DNA from 4 places in the Polaromonas sp. P1_F1 genome. Region 4 is predicted to be linked to each of the others. Evidence: predicted binding sites of a transcription regulator. Region 4 holds the regulator's gene; each other region holds the start of a gene.
The links. Region 4 encodes LexA, which represses DNA repair genes until DNA is damaged. Its sites were predicted from a motif close to ACTGTATNNNNATACAGT; they were not measured.

Region 1: a site for LexA is predicted at 2,180-2,197, ahead of AC1DZE_RS13185 (DNA topoisomerase IV subunit B). Genes of this name have one in related genera too.
Region 2: a site for LexA is predicted at 1,393-1,410, ahead of imuA (translesion DNA synthesis-associated protein ImuA). Genes of this name have one in related genera too.
Region 3: a site for LexA is predicted at 1,699-1,716, ahead of AC1DZE_RS13445 (PA0069 family radical SAM protein). Genes of this name have one in related genera too.

Annotation. Positions count from the first base shown of each region.
Region 1 covers NZ_JBFUBJ010000004.1:197,445-202,093, forward strand. The annotation lists gene AC1DZE_RS13175 (SDR family oxidoreductase) at 1-639, opposite strand, end outside; gene AC1DZE_RS13180 (MFS transporter) at 831-2,051, opposite strand; gene AC1DZE_RS13185 (DNA topoisomerase IV subunit B) at 2,244-4,214, shown strand; gene AC1DZE_RS13190 (lytic transglycosylase domain-containing protein) at 4,214-4,649, shown strand, end outside.
Region 2 covers NZ_JBFUBJ010000006.1:181,336-185,984, forward strand. The annotation lists gene AC1DZE_RS17075 (alkaline phosphatase D family protein) at 1-231, shown strand, start outside; gene AC1DZE_RS17080 (hypothetical protein) at 444-1,244, shown strand; gene imuA (translesion DNA synthesis-associated protein ImuA) at 1,439-2,299, shown strand; gene AC1DZE_RS17090 (Y-family DNA polymerase) at 2,259-3,713, shown strand; gene AC1DZE_RS17095 (error-prone DNA polymerase) at 3,721-4,649, shown strand, end outside.
Region 3 covers NZ_JBFUBJ010000004.1:248,244-252,892, reverse strand. The annotation lists gene AC1DZE_RS13450 (GNAT family N-acetyltransferase) at 19-459, opposite strand; gene AC1DZE_RS13445 (PA0069 family radical SAM protein) at 548-1,645, opposite strand; gene AC1DZE_RS13440 (hypothetical protein) at 1,792-2,058, shown strand; gene AC1DZE_RS13435 (DOPA 4,5-dioxygenase family protein) at 2,130-2,477, shown strand; gene AC1DZE_RS13430 (acyltransferase family protein) at 2,549-3,664, opposite strand; gene AC1DZE_RS13425 (NAD(P)H-dependent flavin oxidoreductase) at 3,709-4,649, opposite strand, start outside.
Region 4 covers NZ_JBFUBJ010000010.1:56,182-60,830, reverse strand. The annotation lists gene adk (adenylate kinase) at 1-290, shown strand, start outside; gene AC1DZE_RS21220 (asparaginase) at 393-1,349, opposite strand; gene lexA (transcriptional repressor LexA) at 1,490-2,194, shown strand; gene AC1DZE_RS21210 (D-2-hydroxyacid dehydrogenase family protein) at 2,870-3,877, shown strand; gene AC1DZE_RS21205 (type IV pilus assembly protein FimV) at 3,947-4,649, opposite strand, start outside.

The DNA.
Region 1 (4,649 bases), on a different contig from region 4:
GTCGTCTTCTTTCAGGCCGCTGGCACCTGCCGCCACGCCGGCCGCGTTGAAGCCACGGTGGCGGATGCGGGTGGCGACCACGCCCGGGTAGGCCGTCGTTACGCTGACACCGGCCGTTTTAAGCTCGGCCCGCAATGCCTCGAAGAAGCCCGTCATGGCGAATTTGGTGGCGCTGTAGGCGGTGCGGCCGGGCACGCCGATCAGGCCTGCCAGGCTGGAGACCGCCACGATGCTGCCGTGGCGCACTTTTAAATACGGCAGTGCGGCATGGGTGCACCAGACGCTGCCCCAGAGGTTGATGCGCATTAACTGTTCGTACCAGGCCAGGTCCTGGGCCTTGACGTCTTCAAAAAGGGCTTGCGCCGACATGCCTGCGTTGTTGATCAAGGCATCGATTTGCCCGAACCGGCCGATGGCGGCGGCCACCAGTTGGCGGCATTGGTCCTCTTGCGACACATCGGTTTTGACGGCCAGGGTCAGTGCCCCGTGGGCAACGCATTGGCCCGCAACCTCATTGAGCAGTGCTTCATTGCGCGCGGCCAGCACCAGCGCCACGCCGGCGCCGTGGGTTTTGGCCAATTGCCGCGCCATTTCAGCGCCTATGCCGTCTGAGGCTCCGGTAATTACTATTGTTTTCATAGCTGCTTGCGCCCGTCCTGATTGGGCCGCAGCCCAAAACACACATAAAACCCCCAGGCAGGGCCTTGCGCTAGAAGCAGGCCCAGACCTGGTTGGCGAGTGTGAACAGGAAATCCGGCCGTGTGTAGAGGGCAAACACCCCCAGCGACGCGATGATCGCAAGCGTCCACAGGCCGATTCTTTTGGCCACGTCAGGCCCCTTGGGGCACGGCCGCGCGTGCAATCGGTGATTCACGAACCGGCAGGTTCACCAGCGCGGCAAACACGCCCAATGCAATCGCGATGTACCAGACGATGTCGTAGCTGCCCGTGCGGTCATATAAATAGCCGCCCAGCCAGACGCCCAGGAAGGAGCCGATCTGGTGGCTGAAGAAGATAAAGCCACCCAGCATCGACAAGTGCTGGATGCCGAAGATCTGCGCCACGACGGCATTGGTCGGCGGGATGGTCGACAGCCATAGCAGGCCCATCAGGCTGGCAAAGATGTAGACGCTCAAGGGGCTGAGCGGTGCCGCCAGGAACACGGCGATCACGATGGCGCGCGAGAGATAAATCGTCGCCAGGATCTTGCGCTTGGCAATTTTCTGGCCCAGCGAGCCCGCAATGTATGTGCCGAACACATTAAAGAGGCCGATCAGCGCCAGCGCGTAACTTGCGACTTGGGGCGACAGGCCCTTGTCCTTGAGGTAGCTGGGCATGTGGACGCCGATGAACACCACCTGGAAGCCGCAGACAAAGTAGCCCGCCATCAGCAATTGAAAGCTCGGGTACTTGAAAGCCTCGCGCAGCGCCTGAAGGATAGTCTGCTCGCGTTTGGCAGGCTGCCCGCCGGTGAAACCGCCTTCGCGCAGGCCCAATGCCAGCGGCGCAATCAGCAGCACGGCGCCGCTCAGCACCAGTAAAGCCTCTTTCCAGCCCAGGCTGCTGATCAGGAAACCTTCGGTCGGCACCATCAGGAACTGGCCGAATGAGCCCGCCGCCGCGGCCACGCCCATGGCCCACGAGCGTTTATCGGCCGAAATATTGCGCCCGATCACGCCATAAATCACGGCATACGTGGTTCCGGCCTGCGCGGCACCAATCAGCACGCCGGCTGTCAGGGTGAACAGGAAACCGGTGGGCGACAGCGCCATGCCCACCAGGCCCAGCCCGTACAGCAGGGCACCGCCCACGATCACGCGGAAGGCGCCAAAGCGGTCAGCCGCCATGCCGGCAAAAATGCCGAACACCCCCCAGGACAGGTTTTGCACCGCCAGCGCAAAGGCAAAAGTCTCGCGCGTCCAGCCCTGCGCCTGCGTGATGGGCTGCAGCCAGAGGCCAAAACCGTGGCGAATGCCCATGGACAGCGTGACGATGGTGGCGCCGCAGATCAGCACCTGCAGCATGGAGAGTTTTTTGGTTTCGGTGGTCATGGGCGAGTCGCCGCGAGTGGCGAAAAAAAGGAAAGGCCTGAGGCGGCCGGAAGGCTCTTTGCCGACTGTAACGAAAATGGCGGAACACTGCCCGGGCCGCACTTCGTTCCCTGTCTCAAATCAGGTTGGCTGTATATTTATACAGTGACTTTGCCGGCCCCGACTACAATTGCGGCAATTCTTTCATCTGCCATGGCTGACAAACTACCCACCGAATATTCCGAAGGCTCGATCCGCGTGCTCAAGGGCCTGGAGCCCGTCAAGCAACGGCCGGGCATGTATACGCGCACCGACAACCCCCTGCACATCATCCAGGAAGTGCTGGACAACTCCGCCGACGAGGCCCTGGCCGGCTACGGCAAGAAGATCAAGGTCACGCTGCACACCGACGGCTCGGTGAGCGTCGACGACGACGGCCGAGGCGTTCCTTTCGGCCTGCACCCTGAAGAAAAGGTACCGGTCATCGAGATCGTCTATACCCGGCTGCACGCGGGCGGCAAATTTGACAAAGGCAAGGGAGGCGCCTACAGCTTCTCGGGTGGCTTGCACGGCGTCGGCGTGAGCGTGACCAATGCACTGTCCAAGCGGCTGGAAGTCACCTCTTACCGTGAAGGCATGGTCGCCCACCTGGTGTTCTCGGGCGGTGACGTCATTGAAAAGCTGCACCTGCGCAAAAACGGCGATGGAGACCGCAAGACGGGTACCACCGTCCGCGCCTGGCCCGATTCCAAATACTTTGAATCGGCCGCGCTGCCCATGGCCGAGCTCACGCACCTGCTGCGCAGCAAGGCGGTGCTGATGCCCGGCGTCACGGTAACGCTGACCAACGAGAAAACCAAAGATACCCAAACCTGGCTCTACAAGGGCGGCCTGCGCGATTACCTGATGCAGACGCTAACCGGCGACCCGGTGATCCCGATGTTTGAGGGCGAAGGTTTTGCCGACGCTTCGCACGAGAGTTTTGCCGAAGGCGAGGGCGCGCAGTGGTGCGTGGCCTTCACCGAAGAGGGGCAGCCGGTGCGCGAAAGCTACGTCAACCTGATTCCCACCAGCGCCGGCGGCACGCACGAAAGCGGCCTGCGCGACGGCCTCTTCAATGCCGTCAAGAGCTTTGTCGACCTGCATTCGCTGCTGCCCAAGGGGGTCAAGCTCTTGCCGGAAGACGTTTTTGCCCGCGCCAGCTATGTCCTGAGCGCCAAGGTGCTCGATCCACAGTTCCAGGGCCAGATCAAGGAACGCCTCAATTCACGCGACGCGGTACGGCTGGTGTCCAGCTTTGTGCGGCCCACGCTGGAGCTTTGGCTTAACCAGCACGTCGATTACGGCCGCAAACTGGCCGAACTGGCCATCAAGGCCGCCCAAACCCGGCAGAAAGCCGGCCAGAAGGTCGAAAAACGCAAGGGCTCCGGTGTGGCCGTGCTGCCCGGCAAGCTGACCGACTGCGAAAGCCGGGATTTGGCGCACAACGAAGTCTTCCTGGTCGAGGGTGATTCGGCCGGCGGCAGCGCCAAGATGGGCCGCGACAAGGAAAGCCAGGCCATCCTGCCGCTGCGCGGCAAGGTGCTCAATACCTGGGAGGTCGAGCGCGACCGCCTGTTTGCCAACACCGAAATCCACGACATCGCGGTCGCCATCGGGGTCGACCCGCACGGCCCGAACGACACGCCAGACCTCTCTGGCCTGCGCTACGGCAAGGTTTGCATCCTGAGCGACGCCGATGTGGACGGCTCGCATATCCAGGTGCTGCTTTTGACCCTCTTTTTCCGCCACTTCCCCAAATTGATCGAATCAGGTAATGTCTATGTGGCCCGGCCGCCGCTGTACCGGGTGGATGCGCCGGCGCGGGGCAAAAAGCCGGCTTCAAAGGTGTACGCCCTTGATGAAGGCGAACTGACCGCCATATTGGACAAGTTACGCAAGGATGGCGTAAAAGAAGGTGCCTGGAGCATCAGCCGCTTCAAGGGCCTTGGCGAAATGAGCGCGGAACAATTATGGGAAACCACACTCAATCCTGACACCCGCCGCCTGTTGCCCGTGCAACTGGGCAACCAGGATTTTCTGCAAACCGAGAGCCTGATCACCAAGCTGATGGGCAAAGGCGAGGCCGCAGCGCGCCGCGAACTGATGGAATTGCACGGTGACGCCGTGGAAATAGATATTTGATGAATTCTTTTTTGAAGTTGCCGTCAACCTTGCCGCGCTTTGCACGCCTGTTGCGTGCGCCGGCATTGCCTTCGCTCGTTCTGGGGCTGGCGGCGCTGTTCGCGGCGCCCGCCCGGGCTGACATCTGGGGTTACGTCGATAAAGAAGGCATTGCGCATTTCTCGGCCGTACGGCTCGATGAGCGTTATGAGCTTTTTTTCCGCGGCGCAGAAAGCTTTAGTGCAGGCAACAGCGCTGCCAAAAGCGGCAAGGCGGTTGGCAATGGCGCCAATCAGGCCACCGGCGTGGCCAATGCGCCGCCCAAGCTGCTGGCCTACTTTGATGTGTCGCCTAACTACAAGGCCGTCAAGCACCTGCTGCGCGAGGCTTCTGCCAAGCACGGCATCGACTACGAGCTGCTGCAGGCACTGATCGCCACCGAATCCGGATTCAACG
Region 2 (4,649 bases), on a different contig from region 4:
ATGGCGCGCTATTTTCTGGAACAGGCCTGCCAGCAGGTGGAAACCGTGGACCGAGGCATCACCGCCGCCATGTACGAATTTCCCACCACTTCGCGCCGCCTGATCGGTGCGCGTAATTTCATGACGATTGAGCCTGACGATGCGGGTAATCCGGCGCAACGCCTGTGGATCAACTGGTGGGTGGAAAACGAATCCGAGCCCAGCAGCAAGGTGATTCACCCGGTGGGGTAAGCGGCCCCGCTTAACCGAGCCACTTGGCCAGCCGGAGCCTGCTGGTTGCCGGTTCGGGCGTGATGGTGCCGCTCTCGGGACATGTTATTTTTCACCTGAAAAAGGGGATGGCGCCAGCCGCGCGCCATGACTAGACTGAATATCCAGTCGCCGGTTTTTACCGGAAGGTCAGCTCATCAACATTGCCGCGCTGCGGCACAAGGATGGTCCCCATGGCAGCAGGAAGGGTGTTATCGCGCTTTGGCTTTCCGGTCCTGGCGAGTGCCGGCGCCGCTGCCAGCGCCTATTACCTGGCAAACCAGCCGGTGGTGCCGGTCAAGTTCTCGACGTGGAGAAACACGACGGATCCAAAACAGGCAGAACACATGACCGTCAAATACGGACGGGGTTCGTGGGGCCATTACGAAGATTTCCGGATGGGCAGCGGCCCACCCCGTACGGATTTGCCAAAGTTTGGCGCCGTGAACAAGCTGACGGGCATAGATGAGTCCAAGCCTTACTCGAACCTGGCCTATGGCAGCCATACACCGACGGAGCACAGGGACCGCTTCCTGGCGCGTCCGGCCCTGGCAAGCGATGTCAAGAAGGGGCGGGAATACCGCTATGACTCCAAGGAGGCGATGCGCGCAAAGGTGTCGGTGTTCGAGCTCTGGAAGCTCAAGCAGATGACAAGCGAACGCCAGCAGCACGGCGTGTTCCACCTGTACGGCGAGGCATCCGACCCGTACACGACGCGGTGCATGACGCACATTGAAACGCTGGCCAGTGTCCGTGGCCAGAAGCTGTCTCCCGACAACCCTTCCAAGGTGGCGCACGAGTTTCATGCGCTCAACCCCTCCAGTACCGAGAAACCCAAGCTGAAAACCTACTCGGTAGAGGGCGTTCAGCGCCCTGGCAATGTGCCGGTCGGCACCCCGGTCAAGAGCCACCCCGGCACGCTGGACAAGGCGTATTGGGAGGCGGCCAACACGGGCGCCCACAACGTGGGCCGGCCACCCCCGCCAAAACTCTAGACGCGCGAGAACAGCGGTACCGCCGGCAAGCGCGCTGCACCCTGATTTGCAGGGAAGTGCCGGTTTTCCCGGCGGCTCCGGGGTGAATAATTCTCGACTGGGGTACCCGGGTTTCAAGCGGGTTGGCGGGGCGTCAAATCAGCCATATACTGTACATAAATACAGTATATTCGACTTGATCCGGACCACCTTCCATGCCCACCCTCACTGCAATGCCCAGCGCTTTGCCGGACTTTGCCGACGCCCTGAATGCCCAGGTTTGGCGGGCCGGCGAGCTGGGCAGCGCGAGTGCGCAGACGGTGGCCACAGGTTATGCAGCGCTCGACCAGGCCTTGCCGGGAGGCGGCTGGCCGCAGGGCGCGCTGGTTGAAGTGCTGCTGCCGCAGGCGGGCCTGCAGGAATGGGGTTTGCTGGCGCCCGGCCTGGCCCGCGCCCTCAACCAGCCCGCCACACCGGATGAGCCCGGCGCGCAACTGACGGCGCTGGTCGGCGCGCCTTACCTGCCATTTGGCCCCGCACTGGGCGCGCGCCAGATCGACATGCGGCGGCTCATCAGCATCCACGGCAAGCCAGGTGACGCGCCTTCGCTGCTCTGGGCCACGCGAGAGGCGCTGCAGTGCGCTGACGTGACCGCCGTGCTGGCCTGGCTGCCCGATGCGCGCAGCGCCCACCTGCGCCGCCTGCAGATTGCCGCGCATGCGCACCACAAGCTGCTGTTTGTGTTCCGGCCGCTGCGGGCCCAACACGAATCGTCACCCGCGCCGCTGCGCCTGCTGCTGGAAGGCACTGTGCGGGAGGGCGGCAACCTGCTGGTCCATGTGCTCAAGCGCCGCGGCCCGCCGCTGGCCGCGCCGGTGCTGCTCGATACCCGGCCCGCCCGGCTGTCGGCCTTGCTGGCGGCCAGCCGCGACATGGCCCGGCAAAAGCGGGAAGAGCAAAAGCGGGAAGAGCTTGCCCCCATCCTGCTGCCATCGCTGGTTTCGCTTCCTGTCACCTCACCCCGGAGTCCCATCCATGCGTTGCTGGATCGCATTGCGCATCTCGATCACCACTGACGCGGCGCAACCGGCCTCGTCTGTGCTGGACGCCGCCGCTTTGCAGCGCGCGGTGGCCAGCCTGGCGCTGGGCTTCACGCCGCGCGTGGCGCTGGTCGATGAAGCGGTGCTGATGGACGTAACGGGCAGCCTGCGCCTCTTTGGCGGGCTGGCGCGGCTGATGCAGCTGCTGGCGCAGAAAATCGACCTATTTTTTGAATCAAACCAGGTTGCAGCCCTTATGGAACGTGCGCAAGGTGCTACATCTTTGATAGCAATCGGACGGCTTCGGCTGCAGCAGGATCAGGCCGGCGCGTTGAAAAAACGCGTGGCCGACCTGCCCATGCACACGTTGACGGCCGCGCGCCCGCACCTGGGTGTGCTGGAGCGCATTGGCTGCCGCAGCTGGGACGACCTGCTGCGCCTGCCGCGTGACGGCGTGGCGCGGCGTTTTGGCGCCGAGCTGCTGGAGGCGCTGGACCGCGCCCGCGGCACCGTAGCCGACGACTACGAGTGGCAAGTGCTGCCCGAGCACTTTGAAGAAAAACTGGAGCTCAACGCGCTTGTCACCCATGGGCCTGCGCTGATGGCGGGCGTTGAGCGCCTGCTGGTCCACCTGCATGCCTGGCTGCTGGGGCGCCAGAGCGGGCTCTGCGCCCTGAAAATCATCTGGCACCTGGACAAACGCCGCGATGTGGCGCCGACCGGCGAGCTCGAGATTCGCACGGCCCAGCCCGCCCAAGACCTGCGCCATGTGGCGCGCCTTATCTCAGAGCACCTGGCGCAGCAAAAGCTGCCGGCGCCGGTGCACAGCCTGACGCTGCAGTCGCTGGCCACCGAGCTGCTGGCCGACTCGGCCGCCGCCACCGGCAGCCTGCTGATGGAAGCGCGCCGGCAGGGCGACAGCGTGGTGGAGCTGGTCGAGCGACTCAGCGCCCGCCTGGGCGATGCCAATGTGCAAGCCTGGCAACCTTGCACCGACCACCGGCCCGAGCTGATGCAGCGCTGGGTGAGTGCCCGAAGTGCTATCAAATCAATAGCTGCTTGCGCACAGCCAATGCGCGCCAGGGCCATAAAAGGCTTAAAAAAAACCACTCCACATGCTTCTTCGGAAGCCCGGGCCGAAGCCTTGTACCCGGCCTGGTTGCTGCCCGAACCGCTGAAATTGCAAGCCGCAGGCAACAGCCCGGTTTATCAGGGCAAGCTGACGCGCCTGGCCGGGCCGCAGCGGCTGGAGGCTGCCGAATGGCTGCTGGCCGATCACGAGAACCGCAGCGCTGAGCCGGGCCTGTGTGAAAAGCCGTGGGCGTTCCGCGACTACTACATCTACCGCAGCCAGCAGGGCGGCCTGCTGTGGGTTTACAGCGAAAGGCTGGGCTCTGCCGCCCAGGCCGGCCGGCAACGCACCTGGTATTTGCACGGCTTTTTTGCCTGAGGCCCGTATGCCTGCCTACGCACTTCCTGATTACGCTGAGCTGCACGCGCTGAGCAACTTCAGCTTCCAGCGTGGCGCCTCGCACGCGCAGGAACTGGCCGAACGCGCTTCCGAGCTGGGTTACAAGGCGCTGGCCATCACCGACGAGTGTTCGGTGGCCGGGGTGGTCAGGGCGCATGAGGTGGCAAAGGAGCTGGGCCTCAAGCTGCTGCCGGGCGCGGAATTTTTGGTGCAGGCACCCGATGCCTTCAGGCTGGTGGTGCTGCCGCACAACGCGGCAGGCTGGGGCAACCTGTGCGAGTTCATCACCGAAGCGCGCAAGGCTGGCGACGTGGTCGAAAAAGGCAGCTACCGCGTCGCGCTGGGTGAAACGGATTTCTCCAGGCTGGGCGACTGTGAAATCCTGCTCACGCCCCTGCATGAAGCAGGTGCGAGTGCTATCAATACAGAAGCGCTTTGCGCACATTGCGACTGGGCTGCAGGCCTTTTTGGCATCAACGCCTGGCTGGCGGTGGAGCTGCTGCAGGGCCTGGACGATGCGCTGCGCCTGCAGCAGCTGCAAGAGGTGGCCCGGCGCACCGGCATACGGCTGGTGGCGGCCGGCCATGTGCTGATGCACAAGCGCTCGCGCAAGCCGCTGCACGACGTGATGACTGCCATCAAGCTGGGCAAGCCGGTGCACGAATGCGGCTTCGCGCTGCAGCCCAACGCCGAGGCACATTTGCGGCCGCGCATGCGTCTGGCCGAGATTTACCCCGCCAGCCTGTTGCGTGCCACGCTGGAAGTGGCGGCGCGGTGCAATTTCAATCTCGATGAGATTCGCAACCTGTACCGCTACCCGCAGGAAGACATGGTGCCGGCGGCCGAAACGCCTTCGCGGTGGCTGCGGCGGCTGACCTGGCAGGGCGCCCATACACGCTACCCGCATCACATACC
Region 3 (4,649 bases), on a different contig from region 4:
AAGCGCCGGGCACCAGAATCAGGTGTCGCTGATCAAACCACTCTGAATCGCCTGCTCGGTATTCGCAAAAATCGCCATCGCGGTCAGCATGCGCCGAAAGCCGAGCTTGCGGTAAAACGGCTCTTTGCCGGCGACCGCGTACAGGATGATTTTTTTGTGGCCACTGGAAAGCTTCACCAGCGCCGCAACCATGTCCTTGCCCATACCTGATCCCTGCCGGTCCGGCGCCACTGCGATGTCGCAGATGTAAGAGCAGTCCCTGCCATCCGCTACCGCACGGCCCGCAGCGATCAGCTTGCCGGCGTCATACACAAAACACTTGAACATGCTGTTGGAGAAAACAATCTGCAGATCCGCAGGCTTCTTGTCGCCCAAGGGGGCAACGCGGTAGAGATTGGAGAGCTCTTCCCAGTCCGCATCGGCCATGCCTTCCGATGAATATTTCCAGTCAAGCGCCAAGGTGAACTCCTTTTATCTTCAAACGGTATGAGGCGTGATGCACACGCTTTTTGGACTATAGCCCTCGCGTCGAACTGACGCGTGCCCCTCAGAACAGCCTGCCCTGCCCTTCGGCACCCGCAGCCGCTGGCGGCCGGAACCGGCTCAGATCCAGCTCGATGCGCTGGCGGTTAAAGCCGATCCGGTGGCAGGCTTTCTCAAAGCGCTGCTTGATGAGCTCGGCCCACAGGCCGTGGCCCTTCATGCGCGTGGCGAAGTCGCTGTCGTAATCTTTGCCGCCGCGCATCTCGTGGATGCGCGCCATGATGCGCGCGGCGCGCTGCGGGTAGTGCAGCTCCAGCCACTCCTTGAAAATGGGCGCCACTTCCCACGGCAGGCGTATCACGGTGTAGAAGGCGCTGCGTGCACCGGCCTCCCAGGCCGCCTCCAGCACGTGCTCCATGTCGTCGTTTACAAACGGGATTTGCGGCGCCACGCTGACGCCGACAGGAACACCATGCTCTGCCAGCGTGCGGATGGTGCGCAGGCGCCGGTGCGGCGCGGCCGCGCGCGGCTCGAGCTTGCGTGCGAGTTCGCCGTCGAGTGTGGTGATGGTCACGTAGGCGGCGGCCAGCTTGTCGGCGGCCAGCGGCGCCAGCAGATCCAGGTCACGCTCTACGCCGCTGGATTTAGTGATCAATGAAAACGGGTGCCGCACTTCCTGCATCACCTCAATGATGCTGCGCGTCAGTCGCAGCTCGCGCTCGGCGGGCTGGTAGCAGTCGGTGGCCGAGCCGATATTGAGCAGCTTGGGAACATAGCTGCGTTTGCGCAGGTCGGCGCGCAACACCTCGGCAATGTTGCGCTTGGCGATGATCTTCGTTTCAAAGTCGAGGCCAGGCGAGAGGTTGAGGTAGCTGTGCGTAGGCCGCGCATAGCAGTAGACGCAACCATGCTCGCAGCCCCGGTACGGGTTGATGCTGTAGTCAAAAAAGATATCAGGCGAATCGTTGCCGACGATGGCGCTGCGGGCTTCTTCCATTGTGACCGTGGTTTCGATCCGGGGTGCCTCACCCGCCGCGCCTTCTTCCAGCGTACCCCAGCCGTCGTCCCATGCGTTGCGCACGTCTTTCTCAAACCGGTGCGGCATGCGTGTAGCAGTGCCCCGGCCCTTGATGGCATGGAGGGGAATGACGGCGTCGGACATAGGGCAACAAGATTCGGTGGAAGGTAGCGGTGCCCGGCAGGGCCGCAGAAAATACTGTATATAAATACAGTATATTCAAACAAAAACCCTTTGGCAAATGTCTGCAGCAGTGCCCGCAATAATGGGTTTAAAGCAGGAGACATCCCATGGCACACGTACTGGCAAAACTCACCGGCGCGCCGCTGGCCGCCGTCAAACAGCAGCTGGAAAAAGATGCGGATGAACATGCGAAGCAAGGCATGTATCTGAAGTATCTCTGGCAAAACGCGGAAGACGCAGCAGAGGTGTTTTTTCTGTTTCAGGTGAAAGACCTGGCACATTGCCAGCAGCGCATGAAGCAGACGCATGCAAAAGTCCGCGAAGAAAACCCCGATGTACCGCTACCGACCCTGACGTTTCTGGAGGATGCCTGAGGCCTCATCCAATGCGTGATGGATACGCCCCTTTTCCATTTTCCCTTCCCTCTCCTCCCTTCCGTTTCACCATGATCCAGCGACCTGAAAACCTTTATGCCCGCTATCACGCCCACGTGTATTTCGGGCCCGGCACCGTTGAGCAGGCACGTGCCCTGTGCGAAAAAGCTGGCGCGCTTTTCGGGATTGCCGTGGGGCGTGTGCATGAACGCGAGGTGGGGCCGCACCCGCGCTGGAGTTGCCAGCTGGCATTTGACCGCGCGGCGTTCGGCAGCGTCATTCCCTGGCTCGAAGAACACCGCGACGGACTGGATGTGTTTGTGCACGGGCTCACCGGCGATGACCTTGCCGACCACACCACGCATGCCTCATGGCTGGGTGAGCCTGCCGTGTTGAAGCTGGAGATGTTCAGGCGGTGAGCCCGGCTCCAMTTGAATGCTATTAATTCAATAGCAAGTTGCGCTCGTCCAGAAAGGCGAGGAGCTGCTTTTTAACGCAAATAAAAGCGACTCAACCAGCGCGGCCGCAAAGGAATCGGTCGCGATTCCACCGACTGGTACAGCACCCAGCCCGCCAGCAGCGACAGCAGGAAGGCCGTCAACAGGCCCAACACGTTTGCCGCAAGCTGCGTGGGCCAGAAATGGCTCACGATGGCATTGACCAGCAGGCACACAGGGAAGTGGATGAGGAACACGGAATAGGACATCTGGCCCAGCTGCACCAGACGGCGCTGCTGCAACCATTGCACCGGCCAGGCCTGCGGCTGCAGCACCGCCAGCCAGGCCAGACCGAAGGCGGTAACGAGCGCCACCACCAGGCGCCCCCGGAAATCAAGCGCCAGGGCCAGCCCACCCATGACCGCCAGGGTCACGAGCCAGAAGCTGCGCCGCGCGCCGAGACGGTTTGCGGCCCAGAAGGCCAGCATCCCCAGGGCATAGGAGCCACAAAAATAGAGGGCGGTGACATCAAAGGCCGGCAAGCGGTTGAAAAACAGGAGAGAGGCCAAGGCGACCATCAGAATGAGGCTGACGCCGAGCGGGGCCGAAACCGAAGTGGTGTGTGTTGCGTCGCCGTCATGCGGCTGAAACTGGAACCGCCGGGCAAAGGCAAAAATGAGAACCGCCATGGCGTAGAGCTGGAAGTCGATGGCCACGTACCAGACACCAGCAGAAAGCGCGTCCTGCCCGAGCAGGTCCTGCAGCAGCAGGACATGGGCCAGCAGCTGGTGCACCGTGGGAGCATCCGGCACGGAATGGTGCGCGAACCAGGGCCTGACCAGCGCAGCCACCAGCATGCTCACGGCCAGCGCCACAAGATAGGGTTTGACGAGCCGCCAGTAGCGGCGAAAAATCAGGGAGCCAGGTGCACCGAACACGGCCACACCTTGCGGCGCAAGCGAGGCCGCCGCCAGAAAACCACTCACGACGAGGAACACCTGCACGGCCATGCGGCCGTAGTCGTAAAGCCAGTCCATCAGGGCCGGTGCAAACGGGTGCACCACATCCGACATCGGGCCATAAAAGGCCAGGTGATGCAAAACGATCATGACGCAGGCCAGCCCTTTGAGGGCATCCATGCCGGGAAAGCGTCGGGTTGCGGTGGTCAAGGCGGGTGTTTCAGGCGCAGCGCTGCTCTGGGTACCGATGACGCTTAAGCGCAGACCCGTTGGCGTGCCAGCTCGTACTCGCGCCTGAGCTGGTCCACAAAGGCCGCGGCGCTTTGGACCTTGCTGACAGACCCAATGCCCTGGCCGCAGCCCCAGATGTCTTTCCAGGCCTTGGACTTGCTGCCTTCGCCGCCGCCGAAGTTCATGGTCTTGACGTCGCCTTCGGGAAGGTTCTCAGGGTCCATGCCGGCTGCGCGAATCGACGGCGCGAGGTAGTTGCCGTGCACACCGGTGAAGAGGCTGCTGTAAACGATGTCGTCGGAATTTCCGTCAACGATGGCCTGCTTGTAGGCGTCGGCTGCGCGCGCTTCGTCCGTGGCGATGAAGGCCGAACCGATGTAGGCGAAGTCGGCGCCCATGGCCTGCGCGGCCAGCACCGCGCCGCCGGTAGAGATGGCGCCCGACAGCGCCAGGGGGCCGTCAAACCACTGGCGGATTTCCTGGATCAGCGCGAACGGGCTCTTCACGCCTGCGTGGCCGCCCGCACCGGCGGCCACGGCTACCAGGCCGTCGGCGCCCTTTTCAATCGCCTTGCGTGCGAATTTGTTGTTGATGATGTCGTGCAGCACCACGCCGCCGTAGCTGTGGGCGGCAGCGTTGATGTCTTCGCGCGCACCCAGGCTGGTGATGTAGATGGGCACCTTGTACTTCACGCACATTTCCATGTCGTGCTCCAGGCGGTCGTTGGACTTGTGCACGATCTGGTTGATGGCAAAAGGCGCCGCCGGCTTGTCGGGGTTGGCCTTGTTGTGGGCTGCCAGTGCCTCGGTGATCTCGGCCAGCCACTCATCGAGCTGCGATGCAGGCCGTGCGTTGAGCGCGGGCATGGCGCCCACCACGCCGGCTTTGCACTGCGCGATGACCAGCTTGGGATTGCTGATGATGAAGAGCGGCGAACCGATGATGGGCAAAGGCAGCTTGTTCA
Region 4 (4,649 bases):
GCCGTTCGCACCCCGCCTCAGGCCGCACCTACCACGTCAAGTTCAATCCGCCCAAGGTTGAAGGCAAAGACGATGTGACCGGCGAGCCGCTGATCCAGCGCGATGACGACAAGGAAGAAACTGTCCGCAAGCGCCTGGAGGTTTACAGCGCCCAGACCCGTCCGCTGGTTGAGTACTACTCCAGCTGGGCAAAGTCAGAGCCTGAACTGGCCCCGAAATACCGTGCCATCAGCGGCATGGGCGGTGTTGACGAGATCACCGCCCGGGCATTTAAGGCGCTGGCGGGTTGAACCGGCCTAACGCGAGTCCACTTGCCCCAAAAAAGCCGTCAGCCCGACGGCTTTTTTTATTCCGGCTTCCGGACCTGGTGGACTGCAATTGCAAGCGCGGCTTCAACTCTCCGCCAGCAACTCGAGCATCATCGCTATCCTCGCCTTCACGGGACTCAGCCCCTGCGAATCAGAAAACAGATCCCCCGGTGTGGGCAAGACCCGGCCATTGAAGCATCTTGTCGCACGGACGACCCGAACCCCCGCAGACCGCGCGCGAAGCAAGGCCGCCTCCAGCGCGTGGTGCAAGGTGCCATTACCCGTGGCAGCAACCACCAGCCCCTGGACACCCTGTGCCAGCAACGCGTCCACGATCGCACCACTGGCGCCGGCATGGTTCATGACAATCTCAACGCGCGGCCACTGGAGCGGAATCATGGAATTCGCTATTATTTTTATAGCTGCTTGCGCCCGTTCCACATGGGTTTCCGGCCAATTTCTCACTAACCTGAGGAATCCTTCCTCCACATAGCCAATCGGCCCCGCATCACCGGAGTCAAAAGCGTCAACCCTGTAGGTATGCACTTTCTGCACGTCCAGCGCGCTGTGGATGGTTCCGGCACACACCGCGACAACACCCATTGCCCCAGCATGACGCGCCACCGCCATGGCATCCAGCATGTTCTGGGGGCCGTCAGGCACCAGCGCAGTCGCCGGCCGCATGGCACAGGTCAGCACCACAGGTTTATCGGGGCGGCACACCGCATGAAGGAAATACGCCGTTTCTTCCAGCGTGTCCGTGCCGTGCGTGATGACAATGCCCTGCACGTCCGGCTGGGCCAGAAAGTGATTGACCCGACTGGCCAGCCGCACCCATACATCGAAGCTCATGTCCTTGCTGTCGACCTGCGCGACCTGCTCGGTCATCAAGGGGCCGAACCTGGCCAAAGGCGGGACCGCCGCCACAAGTTGCTCAACGCCCACCTGGGCAGCGGTATAGCCGATGTTGTCCGACGCACTCGCAGCCTGCCCGGCAATCGTGCCGCCGGTGCCCAGAATCACAATATTTTGAGGATGCATAAAACGTAAACTTGCAATCTTTTAAAAACTGGATGAAAATACAGTTACTGGATATTAAAACAGCTACGGCAACGTTGCGTACCCAAAGCCAGCAGGCAATACGCAAGCGGGCTGAAGCAGTGATTCAAGGAGCAACAGTGATGAGCACACTCGATAACTTTTCGCATTTTCCCTCTGAGGCTCCCAAGCTCACTGCGCGCCAGCAGCAAATTCTGGAATTGATCCAGAGCGCCATCGCGCGCACGGGCGCCCCGCCCACCCGTGCTGAAATCGCCGCTGAGCTTGGCTTTCGCTCTGCCAATGCCGCCGAGGAGCACTTGCAGGCGCTGGCCCGCAAAGGCGTCATCGAGCTGGTCAGCGGGACCTCACGCGGCATACGTTTGCGCAATGACGCCCTTCGCAGCCTGAACGAATCCAGAATCAAACAGTTTTCCCTGCCGTTGCAAAGCCTGGCCCAACTCGCCCTACCTCTGGTGGGGCGGGTTGCTGCTGGCAGCCCGATTCTCGCGCAGGAACATGTCGAGCAAACCTATTATTTTGAAAGCAGCCTGTTTCAGCGCCAGCCCGACTACCTGCTCAAGGTCCGCGGCATGAGCATGCGGGACGCAGGCATCATGGATGGCGACCTGCTGGCCGTCAAGCAATCCAAGGAAGCCAAGAATGGTCAAATTGTCGTGGCCCGGCTGGGTGATGAAGTGACCGTCAAGCGCTTTCGTCGCAACAAGCACCTGATCGAACTTCTGCCCGAAAACCCGGACTTTAAAACCATTGTGGTCGAGCCCGGCGAGCCTTTCGAACTGGAAGGCCTGGCCGTCGGCCTCATTCGCAACACGATGCTGATGTAGGCAGCTCACCTGGCCACGCACCAGGTGGCGGGCGTTTGGCCGTTGTGATGGCCAACACCCTGGTGTCGGGGCCTTCCTGGCAATTTGCCAGTTTGCAATCCTGCCTGTGTAAACCTCTCTCATACAGGAGTTCATCATGGGAATCATCAGTTTTTCACATTCACCAATGTCGTCAGTCCTGCTGGCACCCGTGCAGGCATTGGTGTCATTGTTTTTGCCGGCGCAGGGTATGACTGGGGCAAGCCGTTTTTCCGCGCCAGCCGGCGCACAGCCCAGATCTCACCAGCTTGCGCTACCCTTTGCTTCCGGCGATTTCGCGGCAATGCGCGGCCCGTCTGCCCGCGCCACTGGTGCTCTTGCCGTCCAACGCTCTGTCAAGGCGTCCCGACCCAGCCGGCTGCGAGTTGTCCGTGAGTTTGACTCCAATGTCGGCCCAGCGTGCGCTGGCCGCATGGTGATATCCGGCCGCATGGCCGACGTCTGCGCGGAACTTGAGCGCATGAGCCAGCGAGAAACCTCTTTGAGATAACTGGTACGGCAAGCATCCCACCAGAAGTTCAGCCCGGGCCTATGCGCTTTGCGGCGCCGTCTGGTGCGTTTCCTTGAGATACAAAATCCCCAGTCGGAAGTGACCCCGGCGGCAAGGAAGAAAAATCTTGCAGGCACAATATCGGCATGAATATTGTGATCCTCGACGACTATCAGGACGCGGTGCGGAAATTGAACTGCGCAGCCAAGCTGGAGGCCTACCCTGCCAAGGTCTATACCAACACCGTTAAAGGCATCGGCCAGCTGTCCGTCCGCCTCAAGGATGCCGATGTCATCGTCCTGATCCGGGAGAGAACCCAGCTCAACCGGCAAGTTATTGAAAAGCTGCCCAAACTCAAGCTGATTGCCCAGACAGGCCGTGTCGGAAGCCATATAGATGTCGCGGCTTGCACAGAACGCGGCATCGCGGTTGCCGAGGGCATTGGGTCTCCTACGGCACCCGCGGAGCTGACCTGGGCACTGGTAATGACCGCCATGCGCCGCATTCCGCACTATGTAGCCCACTTGAAGCATGGCGCCTGGCAGCAGGCAGGGCTCAAGTCAGCTTCGATGCCACCCAACTTCGGCATTGGCTCCGTCCTCAAGGGCAAGACATTGGGGGTATGGAGCTACGGGAAGATCGGGCAAATTGTGGCTGGCTACGGCAGGGCCTTTGGTATGCGTGTCGTGATATGGGGCCGCGACGCATCACTGGAGCGGGCACAGGCCGATGGCTTTGAAGTCGCGGCCAGCAAAGCCGAATTCTTTGAGCAAAGCGATGTACTGAGCCTTCACCTGCGGCTCAACGCAGAGACACGCGGTATCGTCACGCTGGAAGACCTGTCGCGCATGAAAACCACGTCCCTGCTGGTGAATACGTCAAGGGCGGAGCTGATCGAACCGGAAGCATTGATCGCCTCCCTCAATCGCGGGCGGCCCGGCCTGGCGGCCATCGATGTTTTTGAGTCGGAGCCCATCCTGCAAGGCCATGCGCTGCTCCGCCTGGAAAACTGCATTTGCACGCCGCATATTGGCTATGTTGAACAGGACAGCTATGAGCTGTACTTTGGCGCGGCGTTTGACAACGTCGTCAACTTCATCAAGGGCACGCCCACCAATATCGTCAACCCGGGGGCCTTGCAAGTACGGCGCTGATGTGACACGCGCAGCCTGATCAAGTGCGCGTAAACCCGGGATTCCCGGCGAGCCAGGCTCAAACTTCGCTCAAGTTTTCTGCGTCGGCCCCGAAGAATCCGGAAAGTCGAGGTCAAACTCGATGAGATTGTTGGCAGCGGATTGCGGCGGCTGCGCACCTGCATCGATTGATGGAAACGGGGCCAGGTCCGCCCCCTCGCCTGCACTCAAATCAATATCAAGACCAAGCCGGGGGGAAGCGGGAGGCTGTGTCGGGTCGGTTGCACCTGCCACGGCAGGAGATGGCAAGGGCGCCACGATCTGGAACCGGGCTGACAGTGGCTGGATGCTGGTAGGCCCAAAACCTGCAACGCCAGGGAGCGTGTCCGGCATGGTCGGAACCGAAGGTGCGTCCGACAACCTGACCGGTGCTTCGGCGTCGCCGGGCGGCCGGCTAACAATCCTTTTTGCGATAGAGTGGAGGAGCAACAGCTCGCGGTAGGCGGCCAGGCTGAAGACCTCTCCCCGCGAATCCGGTTTGCGGAATATGGACTCTTCAAGTACGTCGAGCACCTTGGGAGTTGGCCAGAGGGCCTCAATCCGCGAGAGGGCCTCCGTGTAATACTCCAGATCGTGCGTATCCGCCGCGTATTCGTCGAATGCCGGCACCTTGGCATTGAACATCTTGTTGAAGTCTGTGCGCAACGCGTCGTAATCCTCGCGGCGGCCCAAGCTGTGATAGAGGTCAAACAGGTCGAGATAGACGAGCGCGCTTGTTTCCACGTTGTCCATG